DNA from 3 places in the Halomonas alkalicola genome. Region 3 is predicted to be linked to each of the others. Evidence: predicted binding sites of a transcription regulator. Region 3 holds the regulator's gene; each other region holds the start of a gene.

Region 1 (3,993 bases), 670 kb from region 3:
CTCGGCAACCACGGCCCGGCCGTGGCGGCCATGCTGCGCGCCACCTCGCTGGGCCGGCAGCCCGCGCTCGGCGCATGGCTGGCGGGCACCGGGCTGCCGGTCTGGTATCTCTCGGGGAGTCGCGACGCGAAGTTCCACGGCATCGGCTCGGAGCTGGCCCGGCGCTGCCGCCGTCTCAGGCACCTGAGCCTGCCCGGGGGGCACGATCTGCACCTCGACCGCCCCGACGACGTGGCCGAGGCGGTACGCGCCTGGTGCCGCGACGGCGCCGGCGATCCGTGAGGGTGAGCGCTCAGCGCGTCACAGGATCAGCGCCAGCCAGGGCATGCCAATCGCCAGCCAGACCACCAGGAACAGCAGCCCGAAGATCGCCCCGAGGCGCCAGAAGAGTGCGCTGGGCAGATAGCCGCTGCCATAGTAGACCGGGCTCGGGCCGGTGCCGTAGGGGGTCAGGATGCCCATGAAGCCCAGGGTCGGCAGCAGCAGCAGCACGAACATCTGCATGTCGAGGCCCTGAATGCCCGAGGCGGCGGCGAGGATCACCGGCAGCAGCGCCGTCACGTGGGCGGTGATGCTGGCGAAGAAGTAGTGCAGGGCGTAGAACAGCACGACCAGCGCCACCATGGCCATCAGCGGGTTGAAGTGGCTGATCTGCCCACCCACCACGGTGCCGAACCAGTGCACGAAGCCCACCTGGCTCAGCCCGCCCGCCAGCGCCACCAGCGTGGCGAACCATACCAGAGTGTTCCAGGCCGGATTGTTGTTGAGGATATCGTCCCAGGTGACGATGCCGGTCAGCAGCATGCCGCAAATCACCACCAGCCCTACCAGCGATGCGGAGATGATGTCGCCGCCAAAGATCCACAGCAGCAGGGCCGTGACGACCATCAGCACCAGCACGATCTCCTTGCGAGTGAGAGCGCCCAGCTTCTTGAGTTCGTCTCTCGCCCAGTCGGAGACTTCATGGCCCGCCTTCACTTCGGGGGCGCATAGCCAGTAGCACAGCAGCGGTACCAGAAGCAGCAGCAGGATACCCGCCGGGGCAATCGCCATGAACCACTGTCCCCAGTTGACCTGAATGCCGGTGGCGCTCTCGGTCAGCGCGATGGCCAACAGGTTCGGGGCCATGGCGGTCAGAAACAGCGAACTGGTAACGCAGGTAGAGGCCAGCGCCGTCCACATCAAGAAGCTGCCCATACGCTTCATGCTCGGGTCATTGGGATGCGAATCGTAAAGGGGCGGAAGGTTGCGAATGACCGGATAGATGGTGCCCGCACTACGCGCCGTATTGGAGGGTGTGAAAGGGGCAAGAATGGTATCCGAGATCATCACCGCGTAGCCAAGCGTCAGGGTGCGCCTGCCCATGGCGTTCACGAGCCAGAGGGAAATGCGTCTGCCGAGGCCGGTCTTCTCATAGCCCAGGGCGAACATGAAGGCGCCGAAGATCAGCCACACGGTGGAGTTGGTGAACCCGGACACCGCCCAGGCAAAGGCCTGGTTGGCCGCGTTGAAGTTGGGCGCCGCGAGCTGCTCCGGCGAGAACAGCACCCAGGGCGCGAGCAGCGCCGCCGCGGTGACGCCGATCAGCCCGATCACCGCCCCCGGCAGGGGCTCGAGGATCAGGCCCACCACGCAGCCGAGGAAGATGGCGAAGAAATACCAGGCGTGGGGAGACAGCCCGTCGGGGGTCGGCCACAGCGCCACTACGACGGTGACGATGAGCGGCGCCAGAGACTTCCAGGAGGGGAAAGATATCCCGTTGAGGTTCATGAGCCGTTCCTTTCGTTGTCGTTTGCCAGCCGTTGTCGTTGACCAGCCGTTGCGAGACATGACGTACCGGGAACGTCGAGAGACGGGACGTCTGCTCCACTCCCTAGACGGAGGCTAGGTGACGAACCCCCAGCGGAGAAGCCGAAACGGGAGCAATCTTGACGTGCGTCAAGACCGGCATGCATAAGGATGCGCTCAAGTGGTCCCCTCTCGGAGCTGCATGCTAGACTCGATTCGAGACGTACGCCAACCGAGCTACGCGGACTCCCGCCGGCCCTTCGCGGCCGATGCCGCAACCCGGGCGCGGGAGACCAAGGACCGGACAGGGGCCGCATCACCATGCAGCATCGAGATTTCGATATCGTCATCGTGGGGGGAGGCGGAGCCGGACTGCGCGCCGCGATCGCCGCCGCCGAGCAGGCCAGGAGCGACCATCGGCCACAGCGCGTCGCCCTGCTCTCCAAGGTCTATCCCATGCGTTCGCACACGGTGGCCGCCGAGGGCGGAGCCGCCGCGGTCACCAGTCCGGACGACACGCTGCAGGCGCACTTCGACGACACCGTGTCCGGCGGCGACTGGCTCGTCGAACAGGGCGTGGCGGACTACTTCGTGCGCCACGCCCACCGGGAGCTGGTGCAGATGGAGCGCTGGGGCTGTCCCTGGAGCCGCAGGGACGACGGCAACGTGCAGGTACGCCGGTTCGGCGGCATGAAGACCGCCAGGACCTGGTTCGCGGCGGACAAGACCGGCTTCCACATGCTGCATACCCTGTTCCAGACCTCGCTGAAATACCCCGAGATCGAGCGGCTCGACGAGTACTTCGTCCTCGACCTGGCCGTCCACGACGGCGCCGTGGCCGGCATCGTCGCCCTGGAGGTGGCCACCGGCGAGATGGTGCTGCTGCGCGCCAGGTCCGTGATCCTGGCCACCGGCGGAGCGGGACGGCTGTTCCGCTTCAACACCAACGCCGGCATCGTCACCGGCGACGGCATGGCCATCGCCTATCGCCACGGCGTCGCCCTGCGCGACATGGAGTTCGTGCAGTATCACCCCACCGGCCTGCCCGGCTCCGGCATCCTGATCACCGAGGCCTGCCGCGGCGAGGGCGGCATCCTGCTGAACAAGGACGGCTACCGCTACCTTCAGGACTACGGCCTCGGCCCCGAGACCCCGCTGGGCCAGCCGCAGAACAAGTACATGGAGCTCGGTCCCCGGGACAAGCTGTCCCAGGCCTTCTGGCAGGAGCAGCAGGCGGGGCGCACCGGCACCTTCGCCGGCAGCGACGTGGTCTATCTCGACCTGCGCCACCTGGGCGAGGCCTTCCTGCACGAGCGGCTGCCCTTCATCTGCGAGCTCGCCAAGGCCTACATCAACGTCGACCCGGTGCGCGAGCCCATTCCGATCCGCCCGGCGGTGCACTACACCATGGGCGGCATCGAGACCGACCCGCAGTGCGAGACCAGCGTGGCAGGGCTGTTCGCCGCCGGAGAGTGCGCCTCGGTGGGGCTGCACGGCGCCAACCGGCTCGGCTCCAACTCGCTCACCGAGCTGCTGGTCTTCGGCCGCCTGGCCGGGGAGCGGGCCAGCCAGCGCGCGGCCCGGACGGAGTTCGCCGACCCGCGCGCCCTGCGGGAGCAGGCCGACGACCAGCGCGCCCGGCTGGCCCGGATGTGCGACGGCCGCGAGAGCGAGCACTGGGTCGAACTCAAGCGCGAGCTGGTTCAGGCCATGGAGTCGGGCTGCGGCATCTACCGCACCGAGGACGGCATGGGCCACGCCCTGCAGACCGTGCGCCGGCTGCGGGAGCGCTACCGCGAGATCAGGGTCGGGGACACCAGCAAGGTCTACAACACCGAGCTGCTGGAGTGCATCGAGCTCGGCTTCGGCCTGGACATCGCCGAGGCGACCTGCCTGGGCGCCCTGGAGCGGCGGGAGTCGCGCGGCGCCCACCAGCGCCTCGACGAAGGCATGCAGGCGCGGGACGACGACCGCTACCTGCGGCACAGCCAGGTCTTCCATCGCCACGACGGCCCGGCCGAGCTGCGCTGGCAGGAGGTGGACACCCGCTTCTCCGCTCCCGCGGCACGGGTCTATGGCGACGCCGGCAAAGGATCAAGCGCATGACCACCAAGCAGATCAGCATCAGACGCTATCTTCCCGAGCGCGACGACGCTCCCTTCTGGCAGCCGTTCGAGGTGCCAGTCGACGACAGCACCTCGCTGC
Region 2 (3,993 bases), 1.4 Mb from region 3:
CAGGTGGCCATCGCGCAGGTCGAAGGTGATATTGACCTGAATCTCGCCGCGGTCGGTGAACACGCCGCGGTAGTGGCCGTCCAGCGGCTGTCCGAGCATGGCGCGGTGCAGACGCTGATCCTCAGCGGGAGACGGTGCGGCAGCCGCCGCTTCCTGCTCCATCGGCTGATCCTGCTCCTCGCTAGGCAACTCGCCGGTATCGGCGCTTTCCAGCGGTTCGCCCTGGTCGTCGACCAGCCGCCCGATGCGATAGTTCTCCAGCTGGCGCTCGGCGGCCGGGCTATGTGGCCGCCCGGGGCTCTTGTTGTCCCACGCCTCACTGGATTCACGTCCGCACCACTCGAGGATCACCTCTTCCTCGGTGGGGTGGTCGGGGACGTAGTCGGTGATGTCGTAGACGCCACCGTGAATGGCCTTCCAGCAGCTCTCGGCGCTAGCGTGCTCGGCCAGCTCGTCAAGGGTGATATCACGCTCGTCGCCGGCGCTGTCGGCCTCGTCCGACGAGAGCGCCTGCACCGAGACCAGGGTGCCGATACTGGCCAGGAAGGCGATAAAGGCACTATAGGCAATCTTGTTCATAGGAAATCGAAGACCTCGCAGTGGATACGCGATGCCGGCACGCCCTGGGCGGCGAGCAGGTCACGCAGGTGGCCGATCATCCCGGGCGGGCCGCACAGGTAGATCTCGCGGTCGGCGTAGTCCGGGCAGTGGTGGCGCAGGAAGGATTCGCTGAGCGGCCCCTGCTCACGGTAGAAGTGGGCGGTTACCGTCAAGCGCTCGACCTCCTCGGCGCAGCGGGTGAGCTCATCGAGGTAGTAGGCACGGTCGGGGCCGTTGGCCAGGTAGAACAGCTGGGCATGACGTCCTTCATCTTCAGCAGCCATTCCCCTGGCTGCGCTGACGAATGGTGTGATGCCGATGCCGCCGCCGAGCCACAGCGCGTCTCGCTGAGGATAGTCCACGGCGAAGAAGTCGCCGTAAGGCCCCTCGAGCATCGCCCGACTGCCCACACTGACGGTCTGCAGGGCATGGCTGGCATCGCCGAGATCCTTGATGCCGAGCCTCAGCAAAGGATCATCCGGGGCCGAGGCAATGGTGTAGGGGTGCTCCTCGCCGCGTCCCGCGGTCAGCGATTCGTCGAGCGGGGTGAGATAGACGAACTGGCCGGGGCGATAGCTAAGCCCGCGAGCCTCCGGCCTCAGGGCAATTTCCACCACGCCGCGGGCCAACGACTCGACGCTCTCGACCCGGTAAGCGTGGCGGGCAAGCGACGGCGACAGCAGCTTGCGCCACACCATGGCACCCGCGCCAAGGGCGCCGAGCAGCCACCACGGCCAGGTCTCCCCCGCCAGCGGCAACGCGTGGCCCAGCGCCAGCAGCAGCGCCGCTGCCGACAGCATATGCAGGCGCTTCCAGCGCTGGTAGTCGAGCCGGCCGAAGAACTGGAAGGTCGGCGCCAGGAAGATCACCATCGCCAGCCAGGCCAGCCAGCCGCTCCACAGTGCCAGCTGCGACAGCGGCGGAAACAGCGTCAATATCGCCACGTCTAGGCCCGCCGGCACCCGCGCCAGGCCGAGCGCCAGCACGTGCAGCATGATCAGGATAAAGGCGCTGAAACCGAGCAGCCGGTGCAGCTGCCAGAGCCGGTCGAGCCCGCCGAACCAGCGGTCGAATCCCGGCAACCGGATGCTCAGCGCCGCGGTCACCAGCAGCATGGCCAGTCCCAGAATACCGCTGACGCGCCCCACCCAGCCGAGCAGCGCCGCCGCCTCCCCCGGCGGCCAGCCCAGCCTCGGCGCCGCTACCACCAGCGGCACCAGCAAGGCCATGATCAACAGCAGATCACCGCGTTGTATTCGGTAACTCATGGCACCTCCCTTGCCCACATGTTGCCGAGCGACAGCCAATGCGCAGACTGCCCCCGTTCAGGCGCTCTTGTGCCACACTGAACCGGCATCAGCATGGTCATCAGGGCGATACCGCCCACCCAAGCCATAGCCGCATCACGCCTCACCCTGTCGAACGCTACCTGACAGTGTCGCCGATAGGCGCCAGTCATCAAGGCCTACATCACGTTGTTCGCCCCATCTTGATCTGTGTCAGAGAAATCCGCTCAGAGGCGCCCATACTGAATGCGACAATGCTACTAACTTATCTTAGGCTGGAGATCATATGGAAAGTCACGACAACGGCGCTAGGTCCTGGCTGGTCCTGGGGCTTCCGCTTGCCCTCGGGCTGGCCTGGGTGACCCAGGGCACCGGGGTGGTAGAGAACGACCTCGAACGCAATATCTGGATTCCCGATGAGCTGACCATGCCGCTGCAGGTGCAGGCCGCCTACAACGGCGAGCAGATCTTCTTCCGCTATCGTTGGCCGGCATCTCAGCCCCATGTCTATCACGACATGCTGCGCTACGAGGACGGTGAGTGGATTCGCCACGGCAGTTCGGTTGCAGGGCCCGATCCCGCCGGCACCTACGAGGATCGAGTGGCGATGCTGGTCGACGATGGCGGCGTCCCCGACTTCGGGCGCTATGGCGGTTACATCACCGTCGGCGACCAGATGCGCTTCTTCAGCAACTCCGCCTCGCCGGCTGACGTGCGCGCCCATCCTCATCTGGGCGAGACTCTCGGCGAGAGCGATGTCCGCAAGTACCTACCCGCGACCCGGTCAAACCAGAATGACTGGCGCAGCGTAGTCGACGCGGATGTGCTGCAAGCCCAGCGGGAGGCCGGCTACTTCCTGGATCTCTGGCACTGGCGCGCCGGGCGCTCCAATGCCATCGGCGCCTCCGATGACCAGTGGGTCGGCGAATATCGCCACGGCGATGCCGGCGGCGGTCCCTTCACCACCAACTGGGATGGCGATAACAACCGGCCGCGCTGGATGCTCGACCCCGAGCAGACCGGTCAGCGATCGCTGCGCTGGGAAGATGTGACCTCAGGGGGCGTCGATTTCGACGGCATCTACTACCTTTCCGAGGACAACCGGACCGACTTCGACCCCGACCACGACTGGCAGAACGGTGATGTGATCCCGCGGCGCCTGCTGCGGGAGCCGGCCGGCTCCCGCGGCGATATCATGGTGCATGAAGGCCCTGCCCGCTGGGCGGACGGCTACTGGGACGTGACCCTGGTACGAGACATGGACACCCGAAGCCCACTGGACGACAAGGCGTTCCGTGAACAGGGCGTGTACGACATCGGCATCGGCGTCTATCGCAACGCCACCGGGAGCCGCTGGCACTACGTATCGCATCCCTACACGGTAGGCCTGGGACGCGAAGCCGACTTCCAGGCACGGGCCTTCGAGGGGGACTCCCCGGACTGGTCGACTGACTGGTTCGAGATGACGCTCTTCTATCCCGGGCAGGTCGACTGGCCGCTGTTGATCAGCCGTGCTCACGCCGGCGCCGAAGATATCGCCGAAGGCAAGCCAGTCAGGCCACGCCACAGCGAGAAGCAACTCGCCCTCTACGGGGTAGAGATGGAGTTCAACGACGCCATCACGACCCGCTGGTGGATGACTCTTATCGCCGGCCTGATCGCCATGCTCGGCGTCACCTTGGCGCTACTACCTTCCTTCCGCCAGACTCATCAAGGAGACCGCTCATGACCGGCACTCACGCTATGCTTTCTCACTTCCCGATCGGGTTCTGGGCGCTGGCCACCCTGATGATCCTGGTCGGCGCCTTCCTGCCCGGCAAGATGGCTGAGCTCAGCCGCGCCGCCCTGCTGCCGGTACTGGTGCTGAGCCTGCTAGGTGCCGTGGCGACCCTTACCATCGGCTTCTTGATCTGGCCAATGGAGGCCAACCTGGCCAGCCCTCTGGCACGCAACCATATCCTGATGGCGCTCTGGTCACTGGGCATCTTCACCATGCTCACCGTAGTGGTGTGGCGAGCCGGCGCCTCGGCTTTCGACGGTGCCCGGCGCTGGGCCCTGGTAGTCCCGGCCCTGACAGGGGCATTGATGTTCGCCTCCGCAGGCACCC
Region 3 (3,993 bases):
CTGTGGCAGCTGTGGCTGATGCTGCCCGCTCAGGGTCACGGCTGATTCGGCACTATTCCACGCCGGATTGACGCAGCTCAACGCCGCCGGCGTCTAGCCGCCCTAGCATGGAGAGCACATCCATAGCCGGGAGCGCCGTCATGCCCGTTCAGGCGAAACGCAACGATCGCGCCGGGCCATCCTGGACTGCCGGAGGCAGGCCCTCGATGCAGTACCATGACCACGACGGATCGCACTACCTCACCTACCCCGACGCCGCCCGCCTGGCGACGGGGGACGGCCCCGCGGCGCTGACCCGGGCCCTGGCCGAGCGCTCCCCCGGCGCGCCGCTGGCGCTGCACGTGCGCCTGCCCTTCTGCCGGCAGGCCTGTCGCTTCTGCGCCTCCCAGCGGGTGCCCTCACGGGACAGCCGCCAGGCCGACCCCTACCTCACGCGGCTCGACCGCGAGATGGTGCTGGTGAGCCGCCTGCTGGGCCGCCTCCCGGCCGTGCAGCGCCTGCACTGGGGCGGCGGTGCCCCCGCCTTCCTCTCGCTGGACCAGATGGGCGACCTGTTCGACCGCCTCGACGCCCGCTTCGGGCTGTCCGGCGCCCGAGGGCGCGACTTCAGCATCGAGATCGACCCCCGCGAGGCCGATGTCTTCACCCTGCGCCACCTTCAGGCGCTGGGCTTCAACCGCCTGAGCCTCGGCGTCCAGGAGCTCGACCTGCGCGTCCAGAAGGCGATCAACCGGGTCCAGCCCCGGGTGCTGACCGAGTCCCTGGTGGACGAGGCCGAACGCCTCGGCTTCCACTCCCTCAACCTCGACCTGATCGTGGGCCTGCCGCTGCAGACCCCCCGGGGCTTCGGCGAAACCGTGGAGCAGGTGATCGCCATGACCCCGGCGCGCATCACCCTGCGCCGCTACGCCCACCTGCCGGAGCGCTACCGCCCCCAGCGCGAGATCGACGCCGAGGATCTGCCCGACGCCGCCACCCGGCTGGCGATCCTCGAGGCGGCTCGCGAGCGGCTAGATGACGCCGGCTACGTGCACATCGGGCTCGGCCAGTTTGCCCGCCCCGATGACAGCCTGGCCCAGGCCCTGGGGGAGGGTCGCCTGGCCCGCGGCCTGCAGGGCTACACCCACTACCCGCCCGGCGACCAGCTCGGCCTCGGGGTCGCCGCCCTCAGCCGGGTCGGCGATACCCTGGCCCGCAACGCCCTGAGCCTGGCCGACTACGAGGCGGCGCTGGACGCCAGCCAGCTGCCCGCCAGCGCCGGCTACCGGCTGGACGCGGTCGAACGCCTGCACCGGGATGCCATCGAGGCGCTCGCCTGTCGCCGCGAGCTGGATCTGGCCGCACTCTCGCAGGCCCATGGGCTCGACGCCGGCGCGGCCCTGGCCGGTGCCCTCGAGCGCCTCGCCCCCTTCTGCCGGGCGGGGCTGCTCGAGCGCCACGGCCAGTGCCTGCGGGTAACCCCCGACGGGCTCTGGGGCCTGACCCACCTGCTCGCCGCCTTCGATCCCCAGGCCACCCCGGTGGCGTAAGCCAGGCCGGGCGGGCCTACCTCCTTGGAGGTGGTTTGCCCTGCCCGAAGTTTCCTCCATAATGGTCGACATGATCATGATCAAGGAGGAGGCGGCCATGCCCGATAGCCTGACCGGACGGCGGCGCTCTGTACTGCACGAGACTCGCTGCCAGACCTGCAGCCTGAGTTCGCTCTGCCTGCCGCTGGCCCTCGAGGTTCAGGACATGGACCAGTTCGACGCCATCATCCGACGGCGCGCGCCCCTCAAGAAGGGAGAGACCCTGTTCCGCCAGGACAGCCCCTTCACCAGCGTCTATGCGGTGCGCTCGGGCAGCCTCAAGCAGGTGACCACCGAGGGCAGCGGCGACGACCAGCTAACCAACTTCTACCTGCCCAGCGAACTGGTGGGGCTGGACGGCATCGACGAGGAGCAGTATCCCGGCACGGTCGTGGCCCTGGAGACCACCACCGTGTGCGAGATCCCCTTCGATCGCCTGGACCAGCTGTCGGAGTCCCTCCCCGAGCTACGCGGCCAGCTCTATCGCAGCATGAGCAAGGAGCTGCGCGACGACCGCCGCATGATGCGCCTGCTCTCTCGCAAGACTGCCGACCAGCGCCTGGCCAGCTTCTTCACCAGCCTCTCCGACCGCTTCCGCCGGCGCGGCTACTCCCCCTACAGCTTCCGGCTCTCCATGTCCCGGGCCGATATCGGCAACTACCTGGGCCTGGCGGTGGAGACCGTCAGTCGCATCCTGGGCCGCTTCCAGAGCCAGGGCCTGGTGGAGGTCTCGGGCCGCGAGGTGCATATCCTCGACCTGGAGTCGCTGATCCAGGTCGCCGAGGAGGAAGGGGCCAAGTAGCACCGAGCCGCCTGGCCTTAACCCCTCACGTAGAAACCCCCATCGGGCGAGTGCCCGATGGGGGTTTCTGGTTTTCGAGCCATGAGTTCCCGAGCCCTGGCGCCGGCGTCGGGGCTACTCGTTCAGCAGTTCGATGCGGCTGGCCTGCCGCCGCGCCTGCGCCTCCTCGAGCCCGGCGAAGTCGAACAGCTCGCGGTCGGCCAGCTGCGACGGTGCCACGTTGGTCACCGCCTTGAACATGCTCTCCAGGCGCCCGGGGTGCTTCTTCTCCCATTCGGCGAGCATCTCCTTGACCACCTGGCGCTGCAGGTTGGGCTGGGAACCGCACAGGTTGCAGGGGATGATCGGGAAAGCCATCAGCCGGGCAAACTCGGCGATATCCGCCTCGCGGCAGTAGGCCAGCGGGCGGATCAGGATGTTCTTGCCGTCGTCGGAGAGCAGCTTGGGGGGCATGGCCTTGAGGCTGCCGCCGAAGAAGAGGTTGAGGAACAGCGTCTCGAGGATGTCCTCGCGATGGTGGCCCAGGGCAATCTTGGTGGCGCCGATCTCCTCGGCGAAGCCGTAGAGGGAGCCGCGGCGCAGCCGCGAGCAGAGCGCGCAGGTGGTCTTGCCCTCCGGCGTCTTCTCCTTGACCACCGAGTAGGTGTCGCGCTCGAGGATATGGTACTCGACGCCGATGGACTCGAGGTACTCGGGCAGCACCTGCTCGGGGAAACCGGGCTGCTTCTGGTCGAGGTTGACCGCCACCAGCGAGAAGTCGATCGGGGCGTTGCGCTGCAGGCTGCGCAGGATCGAGAGCAGGGTGTAGCTGTCCTTGCCGCCGGAGAGGCAGACCATCACTCGGTCGCCCTCGTGGATCATGCCGTAGTCGATGATGGCGTTACCGACCTGGCGGCGCAGGCGCTTCTGGAGCTTGTTGAACTCGCGCCTGCCCCGCGCATCCAGGGCATCGAGGAGCGGCGAGGGGGCCTCCTGCTGCGGGGAGCCCCCGGCGGGGGCCTCGGCGTCGGTGTCGCGGGGGTCGAAGATCACGGCGTCTTGCATGTCGGTCGGCGCTGCCAGTGCGGGCAAAAATGACGGGCGCCCATCCTACCATCGCCGGCGACGTCAGGCGACGCCGTCACGCCTCAGGCGTCGCCCCGCAGGGCGCTGGTCTCGCGCTCCAGGCGCAGGAAGATCAGCGCCGTGGTCACCGCATCCCCCAGCGCCGTATGGCGCCCCATCACCGGCACGTCCAGCAGCTCGGCCACCTTCTCGAAGCGCGGCGCCGACTCCACCTCGGGGTGGCGGCGGCGCAGGCGGCGCAGATAGTGCTGGGCCACGTCGATGGTGGCGTTGGGCAGCTCGAAGCCGACGCGCGGGCGCAGCTCGCGATTGAGGATCGCCAGGTCGAAGTCCAGGTGCCAGCCCACCAGCGGGCGATTGCCGACGAAGTCGAGCAGGCGCTCCAGCGCCTCGTCCACCGCCATGCCGCCCTCCAGGTCGATGCCGCGCAGGCCGTGAATGCGGATCGAATCGCCACACAGCGAGGCCGGGCGCGCCAGGCGCAGGTCCAGGGATTCGCTGGTCAGCACCCGGTCGCCACGCACCTTGACGGCGGCGATGGAGACCAGCTCCGCGCTG

What was found. The regulator FNR, encoded in region 3, switches genes on or off when oxygen is low (the NO sensors DNR and NnrR bind a similar motif). The targets are predictions, from matches to a motif close to TTGATNTANATCAA.
Region 1: the regulator FNR is predicted to act here: its motif matches at 1,929-1,942, upstream of frdA (fumarate reductase (quinol) flavoprotein subunit).
Region 2: the regulator FNR is predicted to act here: its motif matches at 2,090-2,103, upstream of B6N23_RS13355 (ferredoxin reductase family protein).

Annotation. Positions count from the first base shown of each region.
Region 1 is NZ_CP131913.1:768,464-772,456, forward strand. It holds gene menH (2-succinyl-6-hydroxy-2,4-cyclohexadiene-1-carboxylate synthase) at 1-282, shown strand, start outside; gene B6N23_RS03680 (anion permease) at 301-1,770, opposite strand; gene frdA (fumarate reductase (quinol) flavoprotein subunit) at 2,110-3,894, shown strand; gene B6N23_RS03690 (succinate dehydrogenase/fumarate reductase iron-sulfur subunit) at 3,891-3,993, shown strand, end outside.
Region 2 is NZ_CP131913.1:2,820,562-2,824,554, reverse strand. It holds gene B6N23_RS13360 (cytochrome b5 domain-containing protein) at 1-579, opposite strand, end outside; gene B6N23_RS13355 (ferredoxin reductase family protein) at 576-1,868, opposite strand; gene B6N23_RS13350 (ethylbenzene dehydrogenase-related protein) at 2,173-3,615, shown strand; gene B6N23_RS13345 (DUF2231 domain-containing protein) at 3,612-3,993, shown strand, end outside.
Region 3 is NZ_CP131913.1:1,441,083-1,445,075, forward strand. It holds gene B6N23_RS06845 (sulfite exporter TauE/SafE family protein) at 1-45, shown strand, start outside; gene hemN (oxygen-independent coproporphyrinogen III oxidase) at 207-1,529, shown strand; gene fnr (fumarate/nitrate reduction transcriptional regulator Fnr) at 1,627-2,370, shown strand; gene ttcA (tRNA 2-thiocytidine(32) synthetase TtcA) at 2,485-3,414, opposite strand; gene B6N23_RS06865 (3'-5' exonuclease) at 3,498-3,993, opposite strand, start outside.